DNA from 2 places in the Halopseudomonas oceani genome. Region 1 is predicted to be linked to the other one. Evidence: riboswitches for the same ligand, from Rfam matches in the RefSeq annotation. Region 1 holds a riboswitch; the other holds the start of a gene.
The links. A riboswitch is a leader RNA that binds a small molecule or an ion and turns the genes downstream of it on or off. The one in region 1 is predicted to bind cobalamin.
Positions count from the first base shown of each region.

Region 2: linked by a shared signal. The riboswitch ahead of btuB (TonB-dependent vitamin B12 receptor) and the one ahead of ACKPCU_RS04670 (TonB-dependent receptor domain-containing protein) in region 1 are both predicted to bind cobalamin.

Region 1 covers NZ_OY781932.1:989,632-1,005,477, reverse strand. The annotation lists gene argC (N-acetyl-gamma-glutamyl-phosphate reductase) at 1-294, opposite strand, end outside; gene hemJ (protoporphyrinogen oxidase HemJ) at 468-860, shown strand; gene ACKPCU_RS04735 (AAA family ATPase) at 857-2,338, opposite strand; gene ACKPCU_RS04730 (histidine triad nucleotide-binding protein) at 2,466-2,804, shown strand; gene coq7 (2-polyprenyl-3-methyl-6-methoxy-1,4-benzoquinone monooxygenase) at 2,830-3,474, shown strand; gene ACKPCU_RS04720 (DUF1145 domain-containing protein) at 3,462-3,737, opposite strand; gene ACKPCU_RS04715 (OsmC family protein) at 3,881-4,303, opposite strand; gene crp (cAMP-activated global transcriptional regulator CRP) at 4,483-5,127, shown strand; gene ACKPCU_RS04705 (adenosylmethionine--8-amino-7-oxononanoate transaminase) at 5,229-6,581, shown strand; gene ACKPCU_RS04700 (16S rRNA (uracil(1498)-N(3))-methyltransferase) at 6,586-7,308, shown strand; gene ACKPCU_RS04695 (EAL domain-containing protein) at 7,576-9,762, opposite strand; gene ACKPCU_RS04690 (hypothetical protein) at 9,954-10,259, opposite strand; gene ACKPCU_RS04685 (exodeoxyribonuclease VII small subunit) at 10,461-10,700, shown strand; gene ACKPCU_RS04680 (polyprenyl synthetase family protein) at 10,697-11,584, shown strand; gene dxs (1-deoxy-D-xylulose-5-phosphate synthase) at 11,679-13,562, shown strand; cobalamin riboswitch at 13,600-13,804, shown strand; gene ACKPCU_RS04670 (TonB-dependent receptor domain-containing protein) at 13,933-15,786, shown strand.
Region 2 covers NZ_OY781932.1:2,296,092-2,311,937, reverse strand. The annotation lists gene ACKPCU_RS11015 (cobyrinate a,c-diamide synthase) at 1-718, opposite strand, end outside; gene cobO (cob(I)yrinic acid a,c-diamide adenosyltransferase) at 715-1,326, opposite strand; gene ACKPCU_RS11005 (hypothetical protein) at 1,323-1,898, opposite strand; gene btuB (TonB-dependent vitamin B12 receptor) at 2,001-3,803, opposite strand; cobalamin riboswitch at 3,924-4,153, opposite strand; gene ACKPCU_RS10995 (nitrate- and nitrite sensing domain-containing protein) at 4,251-5,534, opposite strand; gene ACKPCU_RS10990 (DUF5064 family protein) at 5,661-6,008, shown strand; tRNA gene ACKPCU_RS10985 (tRNA-Asp) at 6,077-6,153, opposite strand; gene ACKPCU_RS10980 (efflux RND transporter permease subunit) at 6,299-9,334, opposite strand; gene ACKPCU_RS10975 (efflux RND transporter periplasmic adaptor subunit) at 9,331-10,299, opposite strand; gene ACKPCU_RS10970 (TetR/AcrR family transcriptional regulator) at 10,526-11,158, shown strand; gene ACKPCU_RS10965 (DUF2897 family protein) at 11,225-11,398, shown strand; gene ACKPCU_RS10960 (DUF2058 domain-containing protein) at 11,487-12,014, shown strand; gene rloA3 (retropepsin-like aspartic peptidase RloA3) at 12,065-12,691, opposite strand; gene ACKPCU_RS10950 (methyl-accepting chemotaxis protein) at 12,961-14,595, shown strand; gene ACKPCU_RS10945 (Na+/H+ antiporter family protein) at 15,044-15,846, opposite strand, start outside.

The DNA.
Region 1 (15,846 bases):
CAGGTCGATCACCTTGACGCCGGTTGCCAGGAGTTCACCCGCAAGCGAGTGAGCGACGCCATGCGGAGTAGCAAAGAACACGACGTCACAAGCGCCGAGGGCAGCGACATCCGGCACAGAAAAACGCAGGTAATCGTAGTGACCGCGCAGATTGGGATACATATCTGCAACGCAGAGGCCTTCTTCAGATCGCGACGTGATGACCTCGACATGCGCTTCGGGGTGCTGGGCCAACAGCCGCAGCAACTCAACACCGGTGTAGCCGGTTCCGCCTACAATGCCTACTTTGATCATCATCACATCCTGAATTGCGTTTGAATTATTGGTAACCTGCGGCCAGCCTGCGCAACGGTGCCGCAAAACGGTCCCCTATGATAAAAGCGCTGGCGGAAATTACCAGCGCTGACCCGGCGCCAGCCAGCTTACAGGAGAGACGCGTGTACCTCTGGATAAAAGCCTTTCACATCATGGCCGTGATTACCTGGTTTGCCGGCCTGTTCTACCTGCCCCGCCTGTTCGTCTATCACGCTCAGGCCGAAGACGAGATCAGTCGCGAGCGTTTCAAGATCATGGAGCGCAAGCTGCTGCGCGGAATAATGAACCCCTCCATGATCATCGCCCTGCTGCTCGGTGGCTGGATGCTCTATCTAAACCCGGGCTGGCTAAGCCAGGGCTGGATGCACGCCAAGCTGACGCTGGTCACCCTGCTGGTAATCTACCACCACCTCTGCGGTCGCATTCGAACCCGCTTCGCGGCTGACGCCAATACTCGCTCACACGTCTACTACCGCTGGTTCAACGAGGCTCCAGTGCTGGCTTTGGTGGGTATTGTTATTCTGGTTGTAGTCAAGCCCTTCTAATCCGCCCTCACGGCCCTGTCCTGCGCCCAGGCGCGCAGGGCTTGCAGCTTTTCGGCCATGACGACTGACAGTGGTGAAGTCCGACCAATTGCCGCCAGTATGTCGCGCCCGCCCAGCAGCTCCCCACTGGCTGCAGTCGCATAAACCGCCGACACCACCGCCTGTTCGATCTCCGCGCCAGAAAATCCTTCACTGGCCTGCGCCAACTGCTGCAGATCGAACTGACTCGGATCAAGGTCGCGCTTGGCCAAGTGAATGCCGAAGATTTCGGCACGTACGGCCTCATCCGGCAGATCGACAAAGAACAGCTCATCGATCCGCCCCTTGCGGATCAGTTCCGGCGGCAGTTGCGACACATCATTGGCGGTCGCCACCAGAAAAACCCGCGATTGCCGTTCCGCCATCCAGGTCAACAGGCTGCCCAGCATACGGCGCGAAACGCCACTGTCACTCTGATCTGCGGCAACACCCTTTTCGATTTCATCGATCCAGAGAACGCAAGGCTCAAGTGCATCCGCCAACTGCAATGCCTCGCGCAGATTTTTCTCTGTTTCCCCAATGTACTTGTTATACAGCCCAGCCATGTCGAGCCGCAGCAACGGCATCCCCCACAGGCCGGCGACAGCCTTGGCAGCCAGGCTCTTGCCGGCACCCTGCACGCCGACCAGCAAGACGCCGCGCGGCATATCCTGAACGCTCCCCGCGCTGCTGAACACTGCCTGCCGGTCCGCCAACCAGGCTTTCAGTTTTTGCAAGCCGCCCACCTCGCCAAAGCGGGCAGTTTCCTGCTCATAGCTGAGCACGCCATCCAGGCCGAGCAGCTCGAACTTCGCCTTGTTCAGGTTCGGCAGGTCGCTCTGGTCAATAGCGCCGTCGTCGATGATCAGGTTGCGGGCCAGTCGACGCGCCTCATCATGGGTCGTGCCGCGCAGGTTGCGTACCACCTGCTGCAACGTGCGGTTATCAGTACGCACCCGCTGACCACGGTTGGCCTCGCTCCAGCGGATCGCTTCCTCCCGCACAATCGCGGTGAGCTCTTCTTCGGACGGCATGCTCAATTGCAGCCGGGCCGCCAGCCGGCCGAGTTCCGGCGGCAGAGTGACACCGTGACTGATCAAAATCAGCGTCGGACCCGTCACTCCCGGGTTCATGGCAAGAGTCTTCAACTGCCGGACGATGCGCGGCGAGTCAAGGAACGGGTGCAGATCGCAGAACACATACAGCGCGTTCTCGCCAGACTCTCGCACCACATCAAGCGCAACACCTGCATCGCGGGTATCCCGCTCCGGGTCAAGGTCAGCACCAAAACCGAGCCGACTCAGACCATCCAGATGATTCCAGGTGTACCATGTCTGCGCGCGTTGCACGGCCAGCGAGCCGATGGTTTCAAGCACCCGCAATTCCTGCCAGGACTCAATGACGATCAACCGGACACGCGAATCCAGCACCAACCCAAGGTCGTGAATATCGTTTTTCAACCAACGCCTCCTCTGCTGCGCAGCGCGCCATGCTACGCACTTCCCGATAGTGCCAATCCGTTTGCCTGCGTTACACTGCCGATGATGCGGTCACCGACCGCGCCCTAAGCAAACCAAGGAGCGCAGCGTGGATTGTCTGTTCTGCAAGATCATCGACGGCAAGATTCCGTCCAAGAAGATATACGAAGATGATCAGGTCTTCGCCTTTCACGATATCAACCCGCAGGCGCCAGTGCACTTTCTGGTGATCCCGAAAAAGCACATCGCCACACTGGACGACGTCACCGAAGACGATCGCGCCGTTGTCGGTCACATGGTCTATACCGCACAGAAACTGGCGAAAGAGCTGGGCTGCGAAGCAGGATACCGTACCGTGTTCAACTGCAATGAACAGGGTGGCCAGACCGTATACCATATTCACCTGCATGTCCTTGGCAAACGCCAGATGACCTGGCCGCCGGGCTAAGCCGCAGAGGGCAGGAGGAGCCACCATGAGCACTCGACACTACAGTTTCATCGACCGCCTGCTGAACCAGGCCGACCAGTCACTGCGCACACTGATTCCCGGTGCAGCCCAGGCTCAGCGCCCCTCACCTGCCCAGCACCTGGCCAATGTGCCGCTGGACGATGAGGAACGTCAGCACATCGCCGGACTGATGCGAATAAACCATACTGGCGAGGTGTGCGCACAGGCGCTTTATCAGGGCCAAGCGCTGACCGCCAAGCTGCCCGAAGTACGCGACAAGATGGAGCACGCTGCAACTGAAGAGATTGACCACCTGGCCTGGTGCGAGCAGCGCCTCAAGGAGCTGGGCAGTCGCACCAGCGTGTTCAATCCGCTGTTCTACGGCATGTCGTTCGGCATTGGTGCAACCGCCGGGCTGATCAGCGACCGCATCAGCCTGGGCTTCGTCGCAGCAACCGAACAGCTGGTCGAACGCCACCTGGACGATCACCTGACCCAGCTGCCGGAGGAAGACATCAAGTCACGCGCCATTCTGGAACAGATGCGCGAAGACGAGATCGAACATGGTCACCAGGCACTGGAAGCTGGTGGCGCGGTATTCCCGGAGCCGATCAAGCAAGCCATGGTGCTGCTCTCCAGGGTAATGACCAAGGCCACTTACAAGGCCTGATTCATTGCTCGCACGGTATCGGGGTGGCGCAGATGCAACACCCCGAACAACATGACCTGCACCAGATGCACGCCCAGCGCACCGGTTTTTTTCAGCTTGCCGAACGTCAGCAGACATTCCAGCACATGCACACCCAGCACGATCAACGCGATCATCTGCAGACGCTGTGGATTGGGTACCGGGACGAGACCAAACAGGCTGAGGATGACCGTCAGCCAAAAAACCAGCATCAACAATTTGCCTACCAACATGGACGCACGCATGAAAACTCCCTGCTTGTTGTTATAGAGGAGCCCGATGGTAGCGCACCATGGTCAGCGTGAAAGGGCCCAGTTCGCCAACAGACTGGCCGTCGAGCGCCATAAAGAAAACGGGCGCGCAGACTGCAACGCCCGCAGACAGCAGATCAGTCGATTTCGACGATTTCGTAGTCGTGGGTCACTTCCACACCGGCGCGCCCCATCAGGATCGAAGCCGAGCAGTACTTCTCGGCAGACAGCTCGACCGCGCGCTTGACGTGCGCTTCCTTGAGGTTCTTGCCCGTTACCACGAAGTGCAGGTGGATCTTGGTGAAGACCTTGGGTTCAACGTCAGCGCGCTCGGCGGCCAGTTCGGTGTGCACATCCCGAATATCCTGACGGGCCTTCTTGAGGATGCTGACCACATCAAAGCTGGCACAGCCACCCAACCCCACCAGCACCGTTTCCATCGGGCGGATACCCATATTGCGCCCGCCTGCTTCCGGCGGGCCATCCATCACTACCGTGTGGCCGCTGCCGGACTCACCAAGAAACATGACCCCATCGACCCACTTGACCGTTGCTTTCATCACCCACTCCCGCCGGAAATTCGCTCAGAGGCCGCGAGAATACCACAGCCACCTGCGACAGATGTCCGCACTGGTCATACGGGTAAAAACTGGACATAATTCGTATCAGTCTCAAGCTGAGGCTCACATGGATGCGCCGCATCTTGGATACGCGCGACTACGGCCAGGACACGCTTTTAATGGTTTCAATCAACCTGACTCCTAAAATAAAAAACATCGATGCTTTTCTCGCCCACTGCCATCGCAGGCGTTTTGCTACACGTAGCACGCTGATCCATGCGGGCGACCAATCAGACAGTCTCTTCTATATCGTCAAGGGCTCGGTCACGATCCTGATCGAAGATGAGCACGGCCGCGAAATGATCATCGCCTACCTGAACCAGGGCGATTTTTTCGGCGAAATGGGGCTGTTCGATCTGTCACCGGCGCAGCACGACCGCAGCGCCTGGGTGCGCGCCAAAACCGAATGTGAAGTAGCGGAAGTCAGCTACAGCAAGTTCCGTGAACTGACCCAGCGTGATCCCGAACTGCTCTACGCCGTCGGCCGACAAATGGCTGAGCGCCTGCGCAAAACCACGCGCAAGGTTGGCGATCTGGCGTTTCTCGACGTGACTGGACGGGTTGCTGGCACCCTGCTTGAGCTGTGCAAGCAGCCTGACGCCATGACCCACCCCGATGGCATGCAGATCAAGATTACCCGCCAGGAAATCGGCCGCATCGTCGGCTGCTCCCGGGAAATGGTTGGCCGCGTGCTGAAAAGCCTTGAGGAACAGGGCCTGATCGACGTCAAAGGCAAGACTATGGTGGTGTTCGGCACCCGCTGAACCACCTCCGTGGCCGGTGGCGCACGCCCCCGGCCGCTCTCTGCAGCCCCCACACTGCTCATGTACAATCGCTCACCTGGCCAATCCAACACGAGGTGAACATGGGCTTGAACAACGAGTGGATGCAACGCGACATTTCGGTGCTCTGGCATCCCTGTACCCAGATGAAAGACCACGAGCACATGCCGGTCATCCCGATTCAGCGGGGCGAAGGCATCTGGCTGCATGACTTCGAAGGCAACCGCTACATGGATGCTGTCAGTTCGTGGTGGGTCAACATCTTTGGCCACGCCAACCCCCATATCAACCAGCGCATAAAGGACCAGCTCGACTCCCTTGAGCACGTGATTCTCGCCGGATTCAGCCACACCCCGGTGATCGAACTGTCCGAGCGTCTGGTGAAAATGACCCCTGCGCCGTTGACCCGCTGCTTCTATGCTGACAACGGTTCCTCCTGCATCGAAGTGGCGCTGAAAATGAGCTTCCATTACTGGCTCAACACCGGCAAGCCGCAGAAGAAGCGCTTCGTCACCCTGACCAACAGCTACCATGGCGAAACCCTGGCGGCCCTGGCCGTCGGTGACGTCGCGCTGTACAAGGAAACCTACCAGCCGCTGTTGATGGACGTGATCACCGTCCCCTCCCCCGACTGCTACTACCGAGAGGAAGGCGTTAGCTGGGAGGAACACAGCCGGCAGATGTTTGCGCACATGGAAAAGACCCTGGCCGAGCAGCACGAGGAGATTGCCGCGGTCATTGTCGAGCCGCTGATCCAGTGCGCTGGCGGTATGCGCATGTACCACCCGGTGTACCTCAAGCTGCTGCGCGAAGCCTGCGACCGCTATGGCGTTCACCTGATTCACGATGAAATCGCAGTCGGCTTCGGCCGCACCGGCAGCCTGTTTGCCTGCGAGCAGGCCGATATTGCCCCGGACTTCCTCTGCCTCTCCAAGGCGCTGACCGGCGGCTATCTGCCAATGGCCGTGTGCATGACCAACGACACCATCTATCAGGCGTTCTACGACGACTACGAGAGCATGCGCGCCTTCCTGCACTCGCACAGCTATACCGGCAACCCGCTGGCTTGCGCCGCAGCACTGGCAACCCTGGACCTGCTGGAACAGGGCAATGTGATCGAGGCCAACAAGGCGCTGTCGGCACACATGGCCAAGGCCACCGCCCACTTCGTCGACCATCCGCATGTAGCCGAAGTCCGCCAGACCGGCATGGTGCTGGCCATCGAGATGGTCAAGGACAAGGCGACCCGAGAGGCCTATCCGTGGCAGGAGCGCCGCGGCATCCGGGTCTATCAGCACGCACTGAAAAATCAGGCAATGCTGCGCCCACTCGGCAGCGTGGTGTACTTCATGCCGCCCTACGTGATCACGCCGGACCAGATCGACCACCTTGCCAGCGTTGCCTGGGAAGGTATCCAGCTGGCCACCCGGGACTGATCGCATGCGCGTATCCCGCTTTTATCTGGATCGCCCGCTGGCGGCGGGCGAGGTCATTCTCGACGGCGACGTTGCCCACTACATCGGCCGAGTTCTGCGTCTGGCGCCCGGGGCACCGGTGCAAATCTTCAACGGCACCGGCCAGGAATGGCCGGGCGAAGTCAGCGCGGTGAGCAAACGCGAAGTGACCATAACCCTGCAGCAACCGGTGCCCGGCACACCCGAGTCGCCGCTGCATACCCACCTCGGGCAGGCGTTATCCCGTGGCGAGCGCATGGACTGGGCCATTCAGAAGGCGGTCGAGCTGGGCGTCAGCGAAATCACCCCGCTGTTCACCGAACGCTGCGAGGTCAAGCTGCAGGGCGAGCGCGCCGACAAGCGCCAGGCTCATTGGCAGCAGATCGCCGTCAGCGCCTGCGAACAATGCGGCCGCAGCACAGTGCCGGCAATCCATCCACCAATGGCACTGCAGGACTGGCTGTCCGGGCTGCAGGTCGAGGTCAAGCTGGTCCTGCACCACCGCACCGAGCAGGATCTGACCAGTCTGCCGGCACCCCGCTCAGCCGCTCTGCTGATCGGCCCGGAGGGCGGCCTGAGCGCTGGCGAGATCGTGCAGGCTGAGCAAGCGGGGTTCCACGCTGCCCGTTTCGGCCCGCGGGTACTGCGCACCGAGACTGCCCCGGTGGTCGCGCTGACCATGCTGCAGCACCTCTGGGGAGATGTCTGAGCGGGCGCGGTGCGCCTGCCAGAACTCGCCGGCCAGCCCCTCCAGTCGCTGCACCAGCGCCATCAGCTCGGCGGCATGCTCATCGTTTTCGGCCATCGCCTCTAGGTTGGTCACGCTGCCCAGGCGGATACGTTGCAAACTGCGGCTGATTTCGTCACTGACACTGCTTTGCTGCTCCACCGCCGCGGTAATCTGCGCACTGGCCAGCGCCAGCCCGGCAAACAGGGATGCACCCTGCCCTGCAGTAGCGCGGCGCAGTGGTAAACATCAAGGAACAAGCAAGTCTTTCAGATCGTCGGCGCACATGGGGAAGCCCAGTTTGAAGCCCTGCCCCAGCGTGCACCCTTCCTGCAGCATCAAATCGACCTGACTCAAGTGTTCGATTCCCTCGGCAACGACCTCCAGCCCCAAGCTGTGGCTCAGCGCGATGATCGCTCTGCAGATGGTGAGTTGCCGGGTATTTTCGTGGGTCTCGTGCAAAAAGCTGCGATCCAGCTTGATGATGTGCAGCGGAAAACGATTAAGGTAGCCAAGCGAGCAGTAGCCGGTACCAAAGTCATCCAGCGCAATACGCACGCCCATCTCGGCGAGTTCACGCAGGCTGGCGAGCACCCGCGAATCGTGATCGATCAACAGACTTTCGGTAATTTCCAGCACCAGTCCGCTGGCGGCGTATCCAGTGGATTTCAGAATATCCCGTACACGCTGTACAAAATCCGCTTCCTGCAACTGCCGGCCAGACAGATTCACCGAGCAGCGCAGCGGCCCGACCCCATCGAGTTGCCAGCTTTGCGCCTGGCGGCAGGCCTGCTCCAGTACCCAGTAGCCAACCCGCACAATCTCGCCTGATTCCTCCAGTACCGGGATAAAGGCGGCAGGCGAAACGGATTCGCCCTCGTGGGACCAGCGCAACAGTACCTCGACCGCCACTGGTGGCTGATCTGGCGTACGCAGATCAAAGATCGGCTGATAGTGCAGGGTAAACTCGTCTCGCTGCAGCGCCTGCAGCACATTACTTTCCAGCCTCAAACGCTGCCGCGCCCGCTGCTGCATCGACTGGTCGAACCGCTCGAAGCGCGCCTTTCCCGACTCCTTTGCGCCGTAAAGTGCCAGGTCGGCGGCCTGCAAGGCGTCCTCCAGTCCCTGCCCCGGCAACAGCGGGGCAACACCGATACTGGCGCTGACCACCAGGCAACGCTCACCAAAACACAGCGGTTCACGCAGCGCCGAGAGCACCCGCGTTGCTACTGTCTCGGCATCCTCAGCGCACGCCAGATCATCCAGCAGCATGACAAACTCATCGCCGCCAAAACGGGCGAGCTGATCGCCAGGCCGCAGGCAGGTGCGCAGCCGCTCTGCCACCATCAGCAATACCCGATCACCGGCGGCGTGGCCGAGGCTGTCGTTAATCAGCTTGAAGCGGTCCAGATCGATAAACAGCAAAGCCGCGTGACGCGCACCAGGGCGGTTCAGTTGGGCTGCGGTGCGCTGCAGCTGAATGTTGAGCTGGTGTCGATTGATCAGCCCGGTCAGCGGATCGTGCCGTGCAGCATGCTCCAGCTCACGCTGAAAGCGCTGGCGCTCGCTGATATCGGTCTGCGACCCGGCCAGTCGGCGACAGCCGGAGACATCCACCTCAACCACCCCCCGGGTCAATACCCAGAGATAGCTGCCGTCGCTGCGACGCATTCGATACTCGTGCCGAATCCAGGGCGAGCCACCTTTGAGGTGCTGCTGAATCGCCGCCTGCAACTCAGCCTGATCGTCCGGGTGCACGCGCTCAAACCAATGCATCGAACGCTGCCCGACCTGCGCCTGAGTCAACCCAAGCATGCTGGCCCAGCGCTCGGAGACGTACAGCTGATCATGCTGAAGATCCCAGTCCCAGATACCATCGTTGGCACCGCGCAGGGCATGGGCGTATCGGGCTTCGCTGGCTTCCAGGGCACGGTGCTCGGCGTCGATATAGGCATCAGCGGCCAGGCTCATATCAAAAAAGACAATCTTCAGCAGACTGTCGAAATCCGCCAGCCTTGACTCCTGTTCCACGCTCAGATCGTCGAACCAGTTGCCGAGCATGCGACTCAGGTACAGCCGATACGCGCCCAGATACCACTTGAGCTCAACCCCAACCTGTTCGTGTATGTGCCCGATGCGCACACGCTCTTCCAGATAGCGCTGGTCAATCTCGCCACAGAACAGGCGGCTGTAGTAGCCACGCTGGCTGTGCTTCAGGCGCTCGACCAAGCCGTCGCCGCGGAGAATCGCCTGCGTTTCCGGATACTGTTTCAAGCGCTCATAGAGCGCCTCAACAAATTCATGGCTGGTCCGTTCGCCAAAACTGGCAACCCGGCGTAAGCGCTCGCCATCTGCGTCGGTCCAATCGAGAAAATGCAGCCGCTGTTGCAGGCCGCAGGCATCAAGCCCCAGCTTGTCGAGTACCGGTTTAAGCACGGTTATCAAATCCATGACAGTGAATGGGCAACCCTCCAGACGGCGGCCGACTGTTGTTATGCGGGTTTGTCCAGGCAACAAAAAAGGCGCTGCAGCCCCAAGCTGAAAAAGCTCGGGGCTGCAGCGCCTTGTCTTTCAGGCCCTTGCGTCCTGACCGGCAAAGCCGTCTCTTTGTAAAGAAACACGCTACCCTAGAGCCCATCCTCTGACAAGCTTTGCAATAGCCCTTGCAAGCGATGGCGGAGCGCCGCCAACTGGCGCGAACGAAAGGCGTGACGCGTCTGCTCCAGCGTGGCAATAGCATCTTCCAGAACAAAGCGCACGCGGCTGCGCTCGCTCAGTTGGTCAGGGGCAAGCCAACGACATAGCGGCGCTTCACTGCAATCCTGCGGCTGGCAAATCAGCTCACAATCAAGCCCGGCCTGCTGAAGCGCCTTAATAATCGGATCGCGCTGCTGAGCCGGAGCAGCAACAACCACTTTGGATTCATCGGTCATGGCAGATCAGAAGAAGAAGTAAGAGTGATGTCAAATTGTAATCAACACCGCATTGAAAGACATTAACAGAGTCAAAAAAACGACACATTTGCTGATCTGTATCAATGCTACCACCCCCCTGCGCGACGCCACACCAATTGACCCGCCCCTGCCCCTTGGGTAATGTTCAGCCGTTTGAATCACCGCCGGATGAGGTAACGCATGGCCCGGAAGAAAACTGCCGTAGATTTCGAGCAGTCGCTAGGCTCGCTGCAGGCACTGGTAGAACGCCTGGAAAGCGCAGACCTCAGTCTGGAAGAGTCGCTCAGCGCCTTTGAGCAGGGCGTCGCCCTGACCCGCGAGTGCCAGCAAGCACTCGCGCAGGCTGAGCAGAAGGTCCAGCAGTTGATCGAAAATAATGGCGAGCTAGGCACCGAGCCTTTTGACGGCACTGGCGAATGAGCGACTTTCAGCAGTACCTCGAATCCTGCCAGCAACGTATCAACGCCTTTTTGAGTAGCCAGCTGGATACCCCTCAGCCTCGCCTCGATCGCCTCTACAGCGCCATGCGCTACAGCGTCGTGATTGGCGGCAAACGGATGCGGCCGCTGCTGGCCTATGCGAGTTGCGAGGCCGCCGGCGGCAAGCCGGGGCAGGCAGATCACGCTGCCGGGGCCGTCGAGCTGATTCACGCCTACTCGCTGATACACGACGACTTGCCCGCCATGGACAACGACGACCTGCGCCGCGGTCAGCCCACCTGCCACCGTGCCTTCGATGAGGCCACCGCGATACTTGCCGGTGACGGCTTGCAGGCGCTGGCCTTTGAGCTGCTGGCATCTGCGCCGCTCTCGCAGGCAGAAACCCGCCTGCGCATGGTCCAACTGCTCGGCCACGCCGCCGGCCCGCAAGGTATGGTTGGCGGGCAGGCAATCGATCTGGGCGCGGTCGGCGAAAAACTGGATCAGGCCACGCTGGAATCCATGCATCGGCACAAAACCGGTGCCCTGATTCGCGCCAGCGTGCAATTGGGCGCGCTGGCCAGCGAGCGCATCAACCCCGCCCAACTGGCCGCCCTGGGCCGCTATGCCGACAGCGTCGGTTTGGCGTTTCAGGTGCAGGACGACATCCTCGATATCGAGAGCGACACCAGCGTGCTGGGCAAGCAGCAGGGCGCCGACCTGGCCCGTGACAAACCGACCTACCCGGCACTGCTCGGGCTGGACGGTGCCCATCGCCTGGCCGCTGAGCTGCGCGACCAGGCGCTCACCGCCGTCGCTGAGTTCGGTCCTGCGGCAGAGCGCTTGCGCCAGTTGGCTGACTACACCGTTCAGCGCCGCTTCTGAGATACCCCTGCGCGCAGTTGGGCTATTGCCCTGCATCGGTTAAACTGCGCCCTTGTTTTCCCGCCACCGACAGTGGCACCCAGAGCCTTGTTTGATGCCCAGCACTTTCCACGAAATCCCGCTCCATCGCCCCAGCACACCGCTGCTGGACTGTGTCGACGACACCGAGTCGCTGCGCGCGCTCGACGAAAGTCAGCTGCCAGAACTGGCCGATGAACTGCGCGCCTTTCTGCTCTGGAGTGTGGGCCAGACCGGCGGTCATTTTGGTGCTGGCCTCGGCGTCATTGAGCTAACCATTGCATTGCACTATGTCTACCACACGCCGGATGACCGCCTGCTGTGGGACGTAGGCCATCAGGCCTACCCGCACAAGATCCTCACCGGCCGCCGCGAACAGATGGCCAGCCTGCGCCAGAAAAACGGCCTCGCGGCCTTCCCGCGCCGCAGCGAAAGCCCCTACGACACCTTTGGCGTCGGCCACTCCAGCACCTCGATCAGCGCCGGCCTGGGCATGGCTATCGCTGCCGGGCTGCAGGGGCTGGACCGCCGCACCGTCGCAGTAATCGGCGATGGCGCGCTGACCGCAGGCATGGCTTTTGAAGCACTGAACCACGCCTCGGAAGTCGAGGCCAACATGCTGGTGGTGCTGAACGACAACGACATGTCGATCTCGCGCAATGTCGGCGGCCTGTCCAACTACTTGGCCAAAATTCTCTCCAGCCGCACCTACTCGCACATGCGTGAAGGCAGCAAAAAGGTACTGGCGAAGATCCCGCCGGCCTGGGAGCTGGCACGCAAGACCGAAGAGCACGCCAAGGGCATGCTGGTGCCGGGCACCCTGTTCGAGGAACTGGGCTGGAACTATATCGGCCCGATCGATGGCCACGACCTGCCAACCCTGGTGCGCACCCTGAAGAACATGCGCGAGCTCAAGGGCCCGCAGTTCCTCCATGTAATCACCCAGAAGGGCAAGGGCTTCTCGCCCGCCGAGGCGGACCCGATCGGCTACCATGCGATCACCAAGCTGGAACCCAAGGCCCCGAGCAATGGCGTCAGCAAACCCAAGTTCTCCAACATCTTTGGCCAGTGGCTGTGCGACATGGCCGAGCAGGACGAGCGCCTGATCGGCATTACCCCGGCAATGAAGGAAGGCTCGGATCTGATCGCCTTCTCCGAACGTTTTCCCAAGCGCTACTTCGATGTTGCCATCGCCGAGCAGCACGCTGTCACCCTCGCAGCTGGCATGGCTTGCGAAGGTGCCAAGCCGGTGGTTGCCATCTACTCGACCTTCCTGCAGCGCGGCTACGATCAGCTGATCCACGACGTTGCGGTACAAAATCTGGATGTGCTGTTCGCCATCGACCGAGCCGGCCTGGTTGGCGAGGACGGTCCGACCCACGCCGGCAGCTTTGATCTGTCGTACCTGCGCTGCCTGCCGAACATGCTGATCATGGCACCGGCCGACGAGAACGAAACCCGTCAAATGCTGACCACCGGGTTCCTGCACGAAGGCCCGGCCGCCGTGCGCTATCCGCGTGGCACCGGCCCCGGCGTACCGATTGATCCGGCACTGGAACCGTTGCCAATCGGCAAGGGCGCGGTAACCCGCCGGGGTGAGCAGGTCGCCATTTTGTGTTTCGGCACCCTGCACCAGCACGCCAGCAAGGCCGCCGAGGCGCTCAACGCGACCGTGGCCAACATGCGCTTCGTCAAACCGCTGGACACCCAGCTGATTGCAGAGCTAAGCGCCAGCCATGACCTGCTGGTCACCGTCGAAGAAAACGCCGTCATGGGCGGTGCCGGCAGCGCAGTCAACGAGTGGTTGCTGGCCGAAGGCATCAACCTGCCGGTGCTCAACCTCGGCCTGCCCGATCTCTATGTCGAGCACGCCAAGCCCGCTGAGATGCTCGCCGAGTGCGGGCTTGATGCAGCCGGCATCGAAAACGCAATCCGTACCCGTCTCAGCCGACTTGGCTGAGACTTGACCCGCCGGGCCGAAAGCCCTAGAGTCCGCCCCACTTCCAGTCGCCTGGGTGCCCGAGGCTGCTCTGCAGCCCGGGTGAAACGGGAAGTCGGTGCAAATCCGACACTGCCCCCGCAACGGTAAGGAATCGCAGGCCTGCCCTGCCAGTATCATCGACAACGCCACTGTGCTCAGCATGGGAAGGCGATGATGCTCTGATTCCGAGTCCGGAGACCGGCCCAGCGCGAGTACAGCCACGGCACTGCCGTGCCCGCTGTCTGCTGAGGTGTCGCGGAGGGCGTCACCGGTCAGCGTGCAGTCGCCGCGCCGTGGCCTGCCTCCTGACTTCCCGCCCTCCTCAAAAGCCGAACTTTTGAGGAAACCAATGAACAAGTCACTGCTGATCATCCCCGGCCTGTTAGCCTGCGCTGTTGCTCAGGCCAACGATGCTCTCAATCTGCCTGAAACCATCATCACTGCGTCCCGCCTTGAGCAACCACGCGAATCGGCGCTGGCAGCCAACACCGTCTTTGACCGGGACGACATCGAGCGCCTCCAGGCCCGCAGCGTGCCGGAACTGCTTCGCCGCGTTCCGGGTGTTCAGCTAAACAGCAATGGCGGCGTGCTGTCGTACTTCGTTCGCGGCGGCAAAACTGACCAGACCCTGGTACTGGTAGACGGACAACGTATCGCCTCAGCAACCACGGGCGGCGCGCGGCTTGATTACCTGAACATCGACAATATCGAGCGCGTCGAAGTGGTACGCGGTCCGCGCTCGGCGGTCTACGGCGCCGACGCCATCGGCGGCGTAATCCAGATATTCACCCGGCAGGGTCAAGCAGGCCTGCAGCCAACCATTCGACTGGGAGTTGGTAGCAACCACACATTCGAGCGCAGCATTGATATCAGCGGCGGCAACGACAATAGCCGCTTCATCCTCGGCGCAACCCTGAATGAAACAGAAGGTTTTGACCTCACCGAGGATAACCTTGGCAACGACCGCGATGATGACGGCCAACGCACCAAGAGCTATTTCGCCCGCTTTGATCACGCCTTCAACGAGGACTGGAGCGCAGGTCTCAGCGTCAACGAACAGAATGGCAAAAGCGAGTTTGATGACGCCTACGAGTTCAACCCGGCCAACCCGGAAAACCAGTTCCGCGTACGCGGCTATGCTGCCTACCTGCAAGGCCAGCTGACCACCAGCTGGCGCAGCCGCCTGGAGCTGGGCAGCAGCGAAGACCGTAACAAAACCGTCGGCTCTCGCTTCAATGACGGCCAGATTAAAACCGAGCGTCACTCTGTCAGCTGGTTGAACTACATCGACCTGTCTGCTGACCAGCAGCTCAACGTAGGGGCTGACTGGCAACGCGACAAACTGGACTCTACCAACGCCTACACCAAGGACCGTCGCGAAAACATCGGCCTGTTCGCGCAGCACAGCTGGACTGGGGAAAGCATCAGCACCGAGCTGGGCGTGCGCCACGACGACAATCAGCATTTTGGTGAGCACAACACCTGGAACGCCGCACTGGCCATCCCCAGCGGAGACAGCCAGCAATGGATTGTCAGCTATGCAACCGCCTTCCGTGCACCGACGTTCAACGACCTCTACGCGCCGCCGGGCTGGGGTGGCAACCCAGACCTGGACCCTGAACACTCTCGTACCTTCGAGCTGCAATGGCGTGGAGACTTGCTGAACAGCCAGTGGGAAGCCTCTCTTTATCGCACCGACATCAAGGATCTGATTGTCTGGGACTCCAGCACGTTCCAGATGAACAACGTCGACGAAGCGCGCATCAACGGCCTGGAGCTGGCCATGAGCACCGACGTCATGGGCTGGGCCTCGCGGACCGCCGTCAGCTTCATCGACCCACGTGACCGCCAGACAGGCAAAACCCTGCAACTGCGTGCAAAACGCACACTGACCAGCGACCTGGATCGTCAGTTTGGTGACTTCGGCGTGGGCGCAACCTGGGCGCTGTTCAGCGAGCGCTTTGCCGATGCTGCCAACAGCAGCACGCTGGCTGGTTACGGCACGCTCGACCTGCGCGCCAACTGGCAGGCGACCGCCTCAACCCGCCTGGATCTGAAGGTCAGCAACGTGCTCGACCGCGACTACCATCTCGGCATGTACCAGCGACCCACCGCCCCCTTTCCGGCGCCGTCGACTGACTACAGCTACAAAGAACAAGGCCGCGCGGCACTGCTGAGCGTGACCTGGACCCCGCAGCTGTAAGCACCACCCACAGCCAGCGCCGTGCCAATACCCCCCGCCCCGTGCGGGGGGTATTGGTGC
Region 2 (15,846 bases), 1.3 Mb from region 1:
TACGCACGCCCGCCAACAACGGCTGCAGCGCCTCGGCACTCGGTGCCGGGAAGCTCACCGGTTCCGGCAAAGGGGCACCACTGCTCTGCTCCAAGGCATCGGCTGCGGCATCCAGCCGCGCCAGCAGATCCGGCAGCTCGGCGGCCTGTACCAACCCAAGGTGTCGGCTCGGCAGTTCGAGGTCAGCGGCTCTGGGCAGGCCGCCATACCAGTGCAGGCTGTCCGGCAGACTGTCGCGCAGAATCTCGCCGTGACGAACACTGCCCAGCTTGTTGCCCAGCACCCCGGCAAAGCCCAGATCCGGCTGGAAGTTCGCCAGCCCCCAGGCCACCGCCGCAAAGGTTTGCGCCATACAGGAGCCATCGATAACACCCAGTACCGGCACGCCAAACTCACGGGCAAGATCAGCTGCAGACGGCGTACCGTCGAACAACCCCATGACGCCCTCAATCAGAATCAGATCGGCTTCGGCCGCCGCTTCCCAGAGCAACCGGCGGGACTGCTCCAGGCCAACCATCCACAAGTCCAGCTGATACACCGGCGCACCACTGGCGGCCTGCAGAATCATCGGATCAAGAAAGTCCGGGCCACATTTGAACACCCGCACCTTTCTGCCCTGCCGGCTGTGCAGCCGCGCCAATGCAGCAGTCACTGTGGTTTTGCCCTGCCCCGAGGCCGGTGCGGCGATCAGCATCGCCGGGCAAGCGCGTGCGGTCAAAACTCCACCCCCTTCTGCGCCTTGATGCCCGCCTTGAACGCGTGCTTGGTCATGCCCATATCGGTCACGGTGTCCGCAGCCTCAACCAACGCCGGCGGCGCACCGCGGCCGGTGACGACCACGTGCTGATGGGCCGGCCGCGCCTGAATATCGGCGATCACCTGATCGAGCTGCAGGTAACCGTATTTCAGCGCGATATTCAGCTCATCCAGCAGCACCAGCGCGACCTGCGGATCGCGCATCAGCTCAACCGCTACGGCCCAGGCGGCTTCGGCCTTGGCGATGTCGTCCTGCCGGTTCTGGGTTTCCCAGGTAAAGCCGGCGCCCATAACGTGATAGCGCACCTCATCAGGGAAGCGCCGGAAGAAGGTTTCCTCACCGGTACTGCGCGCGCCCTTGATGAACTGCACGATACCTACGCGCAGACCATGCCCTAGCGCGCGGGCGGCCATGCCGAAACCGGAGCTGCTCTTGCCCTTGCCATTGCCGGTCAGCACCAGCAGCACGCCGCGTTCGTCAGGTGCCTGGGCGATTTTCTCATCAACCACCTGCTTCTTGCGCTGCATGCGCTCGCGGTGGCGCTGATCGCGCTCGGCAGATTCGCTCATGCGCGCTGGCTCGAGTTACCGAACAGCGCTGCCGCACTGCGCGCACCCACGTACAGCACGACCGCCACGGCAACGTAGGCCGCCATGGTGCTCAGATAGGACGGGTAGTAATGAGCCAGACGCTCGATCATGCCAACAAAAGTCGGCTCGGCGTAGCGGCCGGAGAACCAGTAAAAGCCACCGCTGGTAAACACCTGACAGACCAGCGCGCTGACCATCATGGTCGGTACCAGAACCAGCAGCGACGAGGCCTGTTCACGGTGCCAGCCAGCGTACAGACGGCCGCCGAACCACAGAGCCGCGTAGCCGGGCAGCAGCGCCCAGTAGGCGATGGTCATGCAATGGTGCCCCACATTGGCCCAGCCAACGGTCAGCACGTCCACCGCCACAGCAGCGGCAAAAAACAGCGGATACGCCCAGACCGGGCGCAGCAGCACGCCGACCAGGAAGAACACCGCCCAGGAGGCGCTTGGCAGGTTGAGCTGCGGGAAGTGGCTACCGCGCGTCATGATCATCAGCGCCAGCAGCAGCGCGCCAACCACCAGTTGGGTATGTTTCGAGGTCTTCAGCACAGCCTTTCTCCTTTGCGGTTTTTCCAAACGTCAATGCCGGGCATTGCCCGGCTTTTTATTCAGGGCGCCACCGCGAACGGCGGCGCCAGTCAAACGACGCGATTACAGCGGCTGGTAACGCAGAGTCAGATACCCTGCACGGCCCGGCTGCGTATAGGTCGCGGCGGTTTCATACTCGTTGTCGAACAGGTTGCTGACCCGTGCCTGCACCCGCCAGGCATCACTCAGCCAGTACTCGGCCCGCAGCTCAACGGTGTTGTAGCCATGCAGGTCGCTGGTGTTGGTGGCGTTATTCCAGCGGCGACCCTCGGCGTGGACGCTCGCACCCAGACCGATACGGCCAAAGCGGCGGTCGACATCCAGGTTGAAAATCTGCTCCGGCACCCGACGCAGCAGCAGGTCGTCATCAGCGCTGCTGGAGCGGTTCTCCGGGTCCTGCAGGGTCAGGTTCGCCTGCCAGCTCCAACCCAGCTGCTGAGTCAGCACTTCCAGCTCCAGACCGGTGATACGCGCCTTATCGACGTTCTCGGCCATCGACACTCCGCCAACACGGACGCTGGCAATCATGTCGTCGATGTCATTGCGGAAGGCGTTGGCCGACCAACTACCCCAACGGTGCTGGCCACGCAGCCCGACTTCCAGGTTACGTGAGGTCTCCGCCTCGATAGCCGGGTTGCCATATCCGGGGTAATACAGCTCGTTGAAGGTCGGGGCCCTAAAGGCCGTACCGTAGCTGGTGGTCAGACTGATGCTGTCGGTTAGCGCATAGCCGTAACCGACACTGCCGGTGGTGTGCTCACTGTATGCTTCGTTATCGTCATGACGCAGCCCCAGCTGCCACTCATGGCGACCTGCCTGCAACAGGTATTGGGCAAACAGACCGTGGTTGTAACGGCTGTCTTCCGGGTAATCGACGCTGCTGCTGATGCTGTCCTGCTGCCAGTCATAACCGACAGTCAGCAGCTGATTGGCGCTCAGCGCCAGGTCGTTCTGCCAGCTTGCACTGTCACGGCGCGTGTCGTAGCGGGTATCGAAACTACTACCCTTGTAGTTTTCGTTCTTGTCCTCGCTGCGGCCCACCTGCAGGGTGACATCCCAGAACGACGACGGCGCAAATCGCGCGCGCGCGCCATAGGCTCTCAACACACTGTCGGCGTTGGCCTTGTTGCCGGAGTCGTAATCGTTGTGCGACTCGACCTGCAGGAGATTGGCATCCAGCAGCAAGCCGTTGGCGAAACGGTAGCCGCCGGACAAGCTGGCCGACAGTTCACGGTAGCCGTCGTGGTCCTTCTCGCGGGATGGCCGCGCATCGTAGCCCTCGGTATCCAGACTGCTGATACCCAGGTTGAACCAGGCATTGTCATCGCCACCGGAGACACCGGCGGTACCGGCGCGATGCTGGCGACTGCCAACAGTGGTCGAGAAATACGGCGTCAGACCATCACCACCTTTGCGGGTAAAGATCTGCACTACACCGCCAAGGGCCTCGGAGCCATACAGGCTTGAGCGTGGGCCGCGGACGATCTCGATCCGTTCGATCTGCTCAACCGGCAGGTTCTGCAGTGCAGCAACGCCTGAGGTCGCCGAGCCGACACGCACGCCGTCGATCATCACCAACACGTGCTTGTCGCTGCTACCACGAATCTGCAGCGAGGTGCTCTTGCCCGGGCCGCCGTTGTTGATAAGGTTGACCCCGGTTGCACGGCGCAGCAGCTCTTCGGCCGTATTGACCTGTAGGCGCTCGATATCGGTCCGCTCGAAAACCGTAGTGGCGGCAATATTGCTGGCGTGACTGGTCCGGGTGGCGGTCACGACATCGCGACCGAGATCCACAGTGCTGGCGAAAGAAAGGGAGGACAGGCCAATAAGGCCCAGCGCCAGAGGGGCGCGTGCAAGGATTGTCATGCTGCTTGGCTGCTCCGTCGTACCGACCCGTACGACACTGTCTGATCGGGACAGGCTGGAGCGGCAGGAACACGGCATGAACACGGGGAGGACGCCGCACACCTACAGCGCCCACCGCACTGTCGTGAAAGGCATCAGGCCGGTCTCCGGGCTTGCGACTGGACGTGAGTCCGACTACCTGAGCCTTCCCATGCATTCAGCACAGTGGCGTATTTCAGGTGCCTCGCCTTGTTGGCGGACGTCGCTTACCGTTGCGGGGGCAGCGCCGGAATTGTCTGCTCTGGCAGACGCACCGGCTTCCCAGTTTCACCCTCCTCGAATTGGAGGGAACCTGAAGCGAGGCTGAGAGTAGTGACCGACCTAGGCCATGTCAACTGCCGTACTGCTGAATCGGATTGCACCACCATGGCACGCAGCTCGCACTACCGCAGTGCAGGCCACACTGATTCAACCAGCCGTGCTGCCGGTGCCCTTGAGCATGTCGTTGTAGCTCAACACCGTACGGGCAACCTCGGCCAGACGCTGATTGCGCTCCATCGCTGCATTCTGCAGGGCGCGGTAGGCGTCTTGCTCATTGAGGCCATGCTGCTTCATCAGCAGCCCCTTGGCGCGCTCGATCACCTTGCGCTCGTTAAGCGTCTGGCGGGCGTCCTCCAGTTCGTCCTGCAACTGCTGCAGGCGCGCCGTCTGCTCGTGCAGCAGATCCAGCAGCGAGCCATTGACCTGCCCGCCCGGCGCCTCGCTGGGCAGACTCTGAAAGTCGGTCGCCTGCACGTTATAGAGTTTGACCGCCGGATCGGCACTGCCGTGATCCAGCTTGTCCAACTGGCGTATCAATCTTCGCTGGTTATCCAGATCGGCCTGCGCCTGCGCGATCTTCTCCGCACACAACTGCTGCAGATGGACAGCCAGCTGATCCTCAATCTGCTTCATCGCATCAATGCGCTGGGTGGTCAGCTCAAACCAGACATCGCCCAATGCGCCCTGCACCCGTTGCTCTGTACTAGTGCGCTCGGCCATCTGCCGCAGGCGCGCAATCTGCTCAAGCAACTCGTCAGCACAGAGCGTCTGCCACAATGCCAGTGACGGCGCGTCTGCCGCCTGCTGAAAGCTCTCAAAGCAGCGCGCCTGACCATCCTGCAGAAAACGCAGCTTGCCCTGCACCGCCGGATCGAAGTAACCGGCCATAAAACCCGCTACCCCTGTCGCCCGCTCCTGCCCGGCCAGCTCCTTGCCCTGCATGAAATTGAACAGTGCAACCAAAGCACGCGTTACCCGCGGATCCACCGCCGTATCAGCCGCATCGAACACCACGGCCAGCAATCCCGCGATCTGCCGGGAAAACAGCCGCGTGGCTTCAGCCGCCGACAGCGACTCGGCGCGTACGCGCTCACGCAGCCCGGGCAGACCGTCCAGACTATGCAACACATAAGCAATACGCGTGAACAGACGGGCCTTGTCGGCGCCGACGCTGCTTTCCGGGTGGATCTGCTCGAAGGCCCTGCGCACAACAATTTCCTGCTCGGCGGCCGCCTCACTGAGTGCATCAAGGGACTCGCGATGGCTATCAGCCTCACCGCCCAGGCAGAAATTGGAGTAACCTCGTTCACGCTGCAGCGCATGCACCAGGCGGCTTACCTCGGTAACCAGTGCACAGGTCAGCGACAGGGCCTGCAAGCCTTGCATTTCGCTGCGCCGCGCTGCCAGCATGAAGTCCAGCGCTGATGACATGAATGTTTCTCCGCCACGATTGATCTACCCACATTGAGCAAGACCTATGCCAGCCGGGCGGTTCACATCACAGAGAAATCGTTCTATAACCACGAACACTGCTCGAACCTTTTACCGGAGGAATACATGTTCGAACCGGGTCACCTGCATATCAGCCGTATCCGCCTGCTGCCATCCGACACCGGGTTCAGCCTCGACATCCGCTACAGCATCGAAGATCAGCGCAAAGGCGTGGACTTCACCGTCGATGGCACAGTAAACGACAACGAAATTCACGAGCGCTTTTCGCTGCCGCGTGATACCGCTTTCAACTTCGCCAGCAATGTCGACCATATTCTGCGTCGACACGGCGTATTGACGCCGGAGTTCATGTCGCTGACAGCGCATCATGAATACGACGCCATGTTTGAGGACATTCGCGGGCGACTGCACGCCTGGAACGGCGAGCCGATTGACCCGAGCCATCTGAAGTAGCGCCGAGTCAACCCGAAAAAAAGACACAAAAAAACCCCAGCTCTTGCGAACTGGGGCTTCTTGAATAATGGCGCAGCGGACGGGACTCGAACCCGCGACCCCCGGCGTGACAGGCCGGTATTCTAACCAACTGAACTACCGCTGCGCATCGTTCTTACGGCTGCTGGAAATCGACCTTAAGTCGCTCACCTTGTCCGTCTGAACTGGCGCGCATTTTATAGATTCTATCAACCGAGTCAAGCACTTGCAGAAGATTTATTGAAAATATCTTCAGCACTCCCGTGCAGCCCTCAGTTCATCTGCACCGCCTCCCTTTCGGTCGCTGACAGGGTCGGCCGTAACCACAGCCGACAGACCGCTGGCACCACCAACAAGGTGAGTACCGTGGAGGCCAGCAGGCCGGAAATAATCGCCCAGGCCATTGGCGGCCATAGTGTCGAACTGGAGAATGCCAGCGGCAGCAGCCCGGCGATGGTCGTGGCCGTCGTCAACAGAATCGGCCGGGTTCGACGCACCACCGCATCAGACACCGACCGATCAATCGTTCGGCCCTGCGCCAAGCCCTGATCCACCACGTCGATCAGCACAATCGCGTTATTGACCACGATACCAACGAGCGCGATAACCCCAAGCAGCGACTGGAAGCCAAACGGCACACCGGAAAACACCAATCCGGGCAGCACGCCCGCGCTGGCAAGCGGCACCGTCAGCAGCACGATGCCGAGGCGCTTGAACGAATTGAACTGCAGCAGCAGGAAGAACAGCAACAACAGAATACCGATGGGTGCCGTGGTAAACAGCGCACGGTTGGCATCGCCAGAGCCCTCACTGTCGCCGCCTATTTCCAGCCGTGTACCGACCGGCAATGCCACCTGGGTGAGCCGTTCCTGCAGCGCCTGCAGAACCTGACTGAAGCTGTAGCCCTGCTCCAGGCCGGCAGTCACCGTCAGCACACGCACGCCATCACGCTGGCGAATACTCGCTGGCTGCCAGGCGGGCACCACTCTCGCCACGGCAGTCAGCGGCACGGCCTGCCCCTGTGCATTAAACACGTTGGCAGACAGCAGTCGCTGCAGGGATTGCTGACTGCCCTCGTGGGTGCGTAACAAGATCGGAATCGGGTCCAGCTCCTGGCGATATTGCTCAACCGTCGTTCCGAGACTCTGGCGGAACAGCGCCTGCGCCACATCGGCCCGGTTCAACCCGAAGCGCTGCGCCTGGGCATCGTCCACCTCGATCCTGACGGTCGGCACCCCGAGGTCGATATCGTGGCGCACATCCACCGCGCCCGGCACCTGCTTGAGCAGCGCGAACAACTGCTCCGCAGAGGCAATACGCTGACGGTCGTCCGGATGGTAAACCCGTAACTCGACCGGTGCCTCGCGCGGCGGCCCCTGCCCCAGGGTTGTCGCCACTACATCCAGCTCGGGCCATTGCTCTGCTACGCTATCGCGCACCCAATGGATCAGCGGCCTGGTGTCAGCGAGTGATCGGGTATTGACCACCAGCCGTGCCCGATTGGGGGCCTTCGGATACCGGTTGAGGTTGTAGTAAAAACTGGGGCCGGTGGCGCCAGTGAAACGGTGCACCGAGAGCACTCCGGCTTGCCTCATGAGCTGAGCCTCCAGCGCTGCGGCGACCTCGGTGGTGTAATGCTGGTCGGTTCCTTCCGGCATGAACAGCTCGACCACGACCTGCGCACGATCAGCATTGGGGAAGAACTGCAGTTTGACCAGCGGAACCAGCGCCAGACTAACCGCAACCACTGCGGCGCCGAGCAGCAGCATCCCCTTCGGTGCACGCTCACTGAGCCTTGCCAATCCCGCTGAAAAACTTTCCATTCGGGTATTCATGCGTACTGGCGCAGGCCGCAGAAAGTACCCGGCCAGCATCGGCGCCACGCTGATCGCGAGTAGATAACTCACCAAGAGCGTCAACATGATCATGACCGGGATACCACGCGTGAAGTCTGCCGTGCCCCCCTTGGATAGCAGCATGGGAGTGAAAGCCGCCAGTGTCGTCGCAGTAGAGGCGCCCAGCGGCCCCGCCAACTCGCGCACAGCATTGAACGCAGCCTGCCAGCGGGATTCGCCAGCGTTCAGGCGGTCTTGGATGTTCTCGACCATCACAATGGCGTTGTCGATCAGAATACCCAGTGAAATCACCATACCGATCACCGCGATCTGGTGCAGAATGCCACCGCCAAGGTCGTACAGACCGAGACTGATCAGCGCGACCAATGGCAGCATCGCCGCCACCAGAACCCCCATCCGCCAGCCCATCCCCAGCAACACCACAGCGACAATGATCAACACACTGCTGAGCAGGTTCTGCTCCAGGCCATCCAGCCGCTCCTTGACCTGATCGGGCTGAAAGAACATTTCATCGATCCGCAGCGGTGCGAACTCGGGGCGCAGCGTATCCAGCCGCGTACGCAGCTGTTCGCCAAAACGAATCGCGTCCACCTGGCCCCGCTCCAGAATCAGTCCGACCAGAACGCTCTGATCACCGTCAAACCAGGCCCGTTCACCAATCGGCTCGACCGGACCGCGCCAGATATCAGCAATCGCGGCCAACGGCACGCTGCCACCCTGCGGCAACGGGATCTGGGTTGCCTTCAGCGCGGCCAGATCAACGAACTCACTGTTCGGCAGCACGCCCAGGCGCTGGGAGCCAACCACCACGAAACCACCTGGAATGACCTGATTACGCTGAGCCAGCAGGCCTGACAGCATCTGCGGCGACAGACCCAACCTGCTCAGCTCCGCATCGCGCAGCGCGATGGTGATCTGCTCATCGGTGTCACCATACAGCTCGACCCGCGCCAACCCGGGGAGATCCATCAACTGCCGCTTGAGGCGCTCGGCCTCATCACTCAGGCGCACCACCGAGGCATCGCCACGCACCGCCAGCACAACCGCCGGAATGTCCAGCAGTCGGTCATCCAGCTCCATACTCCGCACCCCGTCAGGGAACGAGAGCTGCGCCCGGGTCATGGCCTGCCGCACGCGATCCCAGGCCGCATCGGTGTCGTAGATCGTGTCATCCAGCATGACCGAGACCAGTGCCACGCCGGTGCGCGCAGTAGCGCGGATGAAATCGACCTCGGAGACTTGCGACAACTCATCCGACAGCGGCTCCAGCAGCAGCCGCTCCACCGACTCTGCCACGGCTCCCGGATAGACCACTGTGATCAGGCCTGCGCGGTATGGAAAGCTGGGGTCTTCCTGGCGCGCCATCGTCAGGTAGGACGCAACCCCGAGCACCGCCAGCATGACGACCACCATGCCCAGCAGCCGTGGGCGCATCAGCCGTTGCAGGTTCATGGCAGCAGCTCCACGGTGTCACCGTCAGCCAACCGACTGATGCCGGCATACACCACCTGATCACCAGCGCTGAGGGGCCCGTCTCGCAGCAGGGCACGCTCACCCTCAAAGCCGTCGACATCAATGGCGACCCGCTCCACACACTGATCAGTCAGGCGAAATACCGACAAACCAGCAGCAGAGCGCATCACAGCGGCCAACGGCACACTCAGGGCTTCCGCATCAGCCGGCTGCAGACCGACCTCAAGCGCATCGCCAGCCTGTACCGGCCCGTCCAGACCGACAACCAGCGGATACAGCACCGACCCTAGCGAGGCGCCGCGCCCAAGCTCGGCCACCCGCCCCGATAGCGGCTGATCTGCCAGCACCGACCAGACTGGCACCGGAGATCCAACTACCAAACCGTTCAGCAGCGCTGCGGGCACCAGCACCTCAACTTCCATGCCGTCGCCAGCAGCCATCTGCAAGACCGGTTGACCGGCGGCAACAAACTCACCCGGCTCGACCAGCAAGGCCTCGATACTGCCGTCAAAGGGGGCTCGCAGACGGGTCTCACCATTCAACTGCTCACTCTGCTGCAGGCTGGCGCGGGCGCTGCGCACACCAGCCTCTAGGGCAGCAAGACGCGCCTGTTGCTGCTCCTGATCAGCCTGCGAAAGTACGCCGCGCTGGAACAGTTGCTCGGCTCTTCGCAAATCCCGACGTGCCTGTGCGGCCTGGGCCTGCAATTCGGCCAGCCGGGCACGCGCCGCATCACGTGCCGGTCCGAGCTGCGGGTTGTAGAGCGTTGCCAGCACGTCCCCTGCTTTGACCGCCTGACCGATCTCTACAGGCCGCGTTGCCAAGGTGCCTCCGACCTGAAAGGTCAGGCTCGCGCGTTGCCGAGCCCGCGCGCTACCGGCAAAGCGCAATGCTTGCTGCCCTGCACCGACCGCAACCTCTGCCACCCTGACCGGAACAGCCACGGGTGCTGCAACACCTGGAGACTCCCCACCCTCGCCGCGACAACCGGCAACCGCCAAGCCAGCGACTGCCGCCAGGACCCACAAGCGGCAGCGCCGCCCTTGCCAACCCGATGCTCTGACCATCATCCTGCTCCCGGAAAGACAAACCTTATTAACACTTTGTCAGACATTGACACATTGTCAATAACTGGCAAAATGTTTTTCATCACCGCAATCGAGAAAACCGATGAGCGCTACCGAACGCAGAGAACGGGAAAAACAGGAACGCCGGGACAGCATCCTGGACAGTGCCGAACAGTGCTTCTTCAGCAAAGGGTACGAGCGCACCTCAATGAACGAGATAGCGCACGGAGCCACACTCAGCCGGGCGCTGCTTTACGTGTACTTCAAGGACAAAGCGGCAATCATGCGCGGCCTGATGCTGCGCGCCGGGCAACGCCTGCTGGAGCGCTTCCACAGCGCACAGGCAGCGGGCGGCAGCGGCCTGGAGCAACTCAAGCGGATCGGCCGGAGCTACTATCAATTCAGCATCGAGTGCCCGGATTATTTTGATGTATTGACCGACGCCAGCACCTTTGCACACCTGGTCGACAGCGACGAGCAAAGCGCCGAACTGGCGCACTGCTACGAGCAGTCAATGGCCTGCATGCTGCAATCGATCCACGATGGCATTACCGATGGCAGCCTCAACCCTGAGCTGGCCGCAGAGCCCCTGCTGACAGCCAACTTTTTGCGCGGCGCGCTGCACGGGGTCATCCTGCAGACCCGCCAGCACGACCCCTGCCAAGACAATCAGCCGTCACCAGAGCAGATGATCGACTTCACCCTGCAGATGCTAAACCAGTCACTGCGCGCCTGAGGCAGTTGCTTGCCATCCCCGGGATCAGCGCCCATGATGACTACTCATACACTTGAGGAGTACCCCATGCCCTGGTATGGATGGCTATTCATGGCACTGGCCTTCGGCAGCGTGCTGGGCAGCCTGCTGCTGTTGCGTGACAACGCTGGCAGCAACCGCGTCAGCCCGGAAACCCTGGCCAAGGTCAAGGCACGCGAAGCACAGCTCAAGGCAGAGGAAGCCGAGGAAGAAAAGCGCTGAACAACGCGGTAGACTAGGCGCCTGTAACGCCAGACTTCAACCAGGCGTCGCTTTCGCGATGCCGTCATCATTACGACGCTGACAAACCATGGTCAATTCACTGCAAGCTCAACTGCTCAAGGCCGGACTGGTCGACGAGAAGAAACTCAAGCAGGCGCAGCGCGCCAAAAAGAAAGAAGCCAAGGCTCAACCAGCCGGCGAGAAAACCCCAAGCGCCGCGCAGAAAGCCCGCGAACAAAAGGCCGAACGTGACCGCGAACTGAATCAACAGCGCCAGGCAGAGGCCGCGCGCAAGGCAGCCGAAGCGCAGGCCAAGCAGATGATCGAGCAGAACGTAGTCGATCGCGCTGGCGGCGAAACACCCTATCAGTTCGTCAGCAAGAACAAGATCAAGAAGATCCATGTCACCGAAGAGCAGTTTGCTCTGCTCAGCCGAGGCCGGCTCGGAATTACCCGCCTGTCAGGCGGATTTGTACTGATTCCGATCGACATCGCCGAAAAGGTCCGCGAGCGCGTACCGCACTGGCCGGTGCATGTGGCCGAGGTGAAGAAAGAAAGCGCCGCCGAGGATGATCCCTACGCCGGCTACGAGATTCCTGACGATCTCATGTGGTAAGGCGAATCGGCCGCGCCAGGCACCCCGTCCTGGCGCGGCGGATTCGTTTATCAGGCGTCTGCTTCCGTAGCGGATTCAACCGGTTGGTTGCCCGCGCCATTTTCCTCGCGATCATGCTGACGCTGGCGCTCCTGATCATAGTCATCCTCGGAGCAGTTCGGCTTATGCATGAACGTTCTGGATACGTCGATCAGGCCGACGTGTTCAATCGTGCGACGACCGATCAATACCGGATAGTTCATGTCGCCGCGATCGCGCAGCGAGAATTGCTCCTCGTAGACCCGATCTCCCATACAGATCGACATCTTCACCACCGGCCGGCGATCCGCCCCCCCAGCACCGCGTACCAGAATCCGCCGAAAGACCGGCCGCTCAAAGTGCATGGTGACCATCTCGTCAGTATCGGCATCGCGTACCGGCACATCGTAGCGAACCCACTCCTTGCCGTGATGCTCAAATTCTTCCAGGTTGACTGCATGCATGGACGAGGTCAGAGCACCTGAGTCCACCTTGATCTTGACCGCCGTGTACTCCGGCAGAATCAACCCTTTCTCGATCCAGCCAACCACCCGCGGACCGAACTGCACAGCCTCATCCGCCGCATGCGCGACGCCTGCGCCCAGCGCAGCACACAACAGACCAACCGACAGACCCGCCAACTTCAATACTGACCGCATGAGACACCCTTACATTGATTAACCACCGGCCTTTTTGCCGGCGAGACAGAGCGCGCAGTGCCACGCGCCTTATGAGTAAAGATCACAAAAACAGATAACCTCTTGCAACCCCGGCGCGCATGCAGTCAAATCGCCAGCACGGATGACGGGAAAATACCGCTCAGGTTTTGACGGATTCGGCCGACACTGAGATACAACGCCACTGCGAACAGGATTCGTTGCAGGCATAAAAAAATAATAGACATCACCACTAGGCGTGTGGAGGTTACATGAAGCTGTTGCGCAACATTCGAATCAGTCAGAGGATCTGGCTGATCCTGATTATTGCCCTGGGCAGTACTATCATTTCCGAGGGGCTCTCCCTCTCCCACCTCCATACCGAAATGAAGCAGGACGAGGTCACCAAGGCAACACATCTCGTCGAGGTTGCGCACGACTTGATGGAGTACTACCACAAGAAGGAAGTCAGTGGAGAACTCACCGGTGAGCAGGCTCGCCAACAGGCCCTGGAAGCACTCTCGGCGTTGCGCTACGACGGCAACGAATACTTCTGGGTCAACGACCTCGACAACATCATGATCATGCATCCGCTGGCGCCACAGACCGTCGGCACGGACCTGTCCGAAGCCAAGAACACCGACGGCGTGAGCGTTATCCGCGAAATGGTAGCACTGGCCAGAGACAAAGGCACCGCCAGCTTCCAGTACAACTGGCCAAAGCCGGGTGAGAAGGAACCATCGCAAAAGATCGCTGCGTTCAAGCTGTTCAAACCCTGGGGTTACATGATCGGTACCGGCATCTATATCGATGCCCTGCAAGCCAAATTCCAGCAAGCACTGTACACCTCGCTGATCACGGCCCTGATCATCACGCTGGTAATGTTCGCCCTGCTCTTCATCATCGGGCGCAGCATTTCGCAACCGCTGGACAAGGTGGTCAACGCCATGCGCGGCATCGCGAGCGGTGAAGCCGACCTGACCCGTCGCCTGGATGACGATGCCCATGACGAGCTGTCCCAGATCGCCAGCTACTTTAACCGTTTCAATCGCAACCTGGCCGACATCATCGGTCAATTGGGTGACAGCGCCCGCCAGTTGATCAGCTCCAGCCAGCAACTGGATCAGATCAGCAACAACAGCCTGCGCGACATGAGCCGCCAGTCCGAGCGCATGGAATTGATGGCCACCGCCATCAACGAGATCACCTACGGTGTGCAGGACGTGGCTCAGAACGCCAACGCCGCCGCCCAAGAGGTCGAGAACGCCAACCAGGGTGCCGCCAACGGTCGCCAGCAGGTCGAGCAGACCATCCACGAGATACGTCTGCTGTCCGACAGCGTCAACACCGCTGTTCAGCACATGGAAACCCTGTCCACCGATGCGAACGAAATCACCTCCGTGCTGGACGTCATCCGCAACATCGCCGAGCAGACCAACCTGCTGGCGCTGAACGCCGCCATTGAGGCAGCGCGTGCCGGTGAGATGGGACGTGGTTTTGCAGTGGTTGCCGACGAGGTACGCAATCTGGCCCAGCGCACCCAGCAGTCGACCGAAGAAATCCACAACATGATCAGCAAGCTGCAGACCAACACCCAAACGGTGGTCGGTGTGATCAATGAGAGCAGCCGCCACTCCCAGGCCAGCGTGGATCAGGTCAATGAGGCCGGCACAGCATTGGAGCAGATTGCTCAATCGATGGAGCAACTGGTTGCGCTCAACGCCTCGATTGCCAGCGCCACTACCCAGCAATCGACCGTGGTTGAAGACGTAAACCGCAACGTCACCGAAGCGGCCGAGCTAGCTCGCGAAACTACCGATGGTGCCCGCGAAACAGCGCAGGCAGGTCAGCACCTGGCTGGCCTGGGTCGTCAGATCGACGAACTGGTACGCCGCTTCAAAGTCTGATCGGCCTGCCACAGCAAAAAAGCCCAGCCCGGATTCCCGGGCTGGGCTTTTTTGTGATTCATCGCGGAGGGTCAGTGCGAGCCTCCACTTGCAGCTTACCGTTTAATGCATGCGCGGTTGTTGTGTCAGTCTTTCGCCTTCACGGCGAGCCAAAGGGGACCGCTTGCCCGGGCACCCGGCTACGCGGCCCTTCGGGTTCGCTGCGTTGCTCGGTCTAGCCGGGGCCGGCAGAACTCGTCGCTGCGCTCCTCAAACAGGCTGCCGTCCTTTTTCCCGCCAGCCCTGCGCTACTCGCCCGCGTAAACGGGGCCAACCCCGGTGCACACCCAACCATTCGCGCATTCGGTTAACTGCCTCGCCCCCTTGTCGCACTGGCCCAAACTTCGCAAAGAACCACAAAAACGCCCTGCCCGGTTTCCCGAGCAGGGCTTTTTTGTGCCTGAATGCGTTACAGCACCATCACCGCAATCCAGCCAAAAATAATCAGCGGCAGGTTGTAGTGGATGAAGGTCGGCACCACAGTATCCCAGATGTGGTTGTGCTGGCCGTCCACGTTCAGACCCGCAGTCGGGCCGAGGGTCGAGTCGGAGGCAGGAGAACCGGCATCACCCAGCGCCGCGGCGGTGCCAACCAGAGCAACGATCGCCGCCGGACTGAAGCCAAGGTGCATCGCCAGCGGCACATAAATGGCTGCAATGATCGGTATGGTCGAAAAAGATGAGCCGATGCCCATGGTAATCAGCAGCCCGACCAGCAACATCAGCAGTGCTGCCAGCGCCCGGTTGTCGCCAATCATCGCCGCAGAACTGTCAACCAACGTAGCAATCGCACCGGTCGCACGCATGACCTCGGCAAAGCCGGCAGCAGCAATCATGATGAAGCCGATCATGGCCATCATCTTCATGCCCTCGGTGAATACCCCGTCGGCCTCACGCCAGCGCACGACACCCGATACCGAGAAAATGACGAAGCCGGCCAGCGCGCCCATGATCATGGAGTCCAGCCAAAGCTGAATGACGAACGCGGCGACCACTGCGCCCAGCGCAACCAGCAGCGACATCGGGTTGTAGCTGGCTTCCGCGCGCTCCACTTCACTGATTCGCTGCTCATCGTAATGCCGTGGTTTGCGGTAGCTGACAAACACTGCCACCAGCAGACCAAACAGCATGCCCAGCGCCGGCAGGGCCATCGAGTGCATGACGTTGATACCCTCAACGGAGGCGCCGCTTTCCGCCACGTTTGCCAATAGGA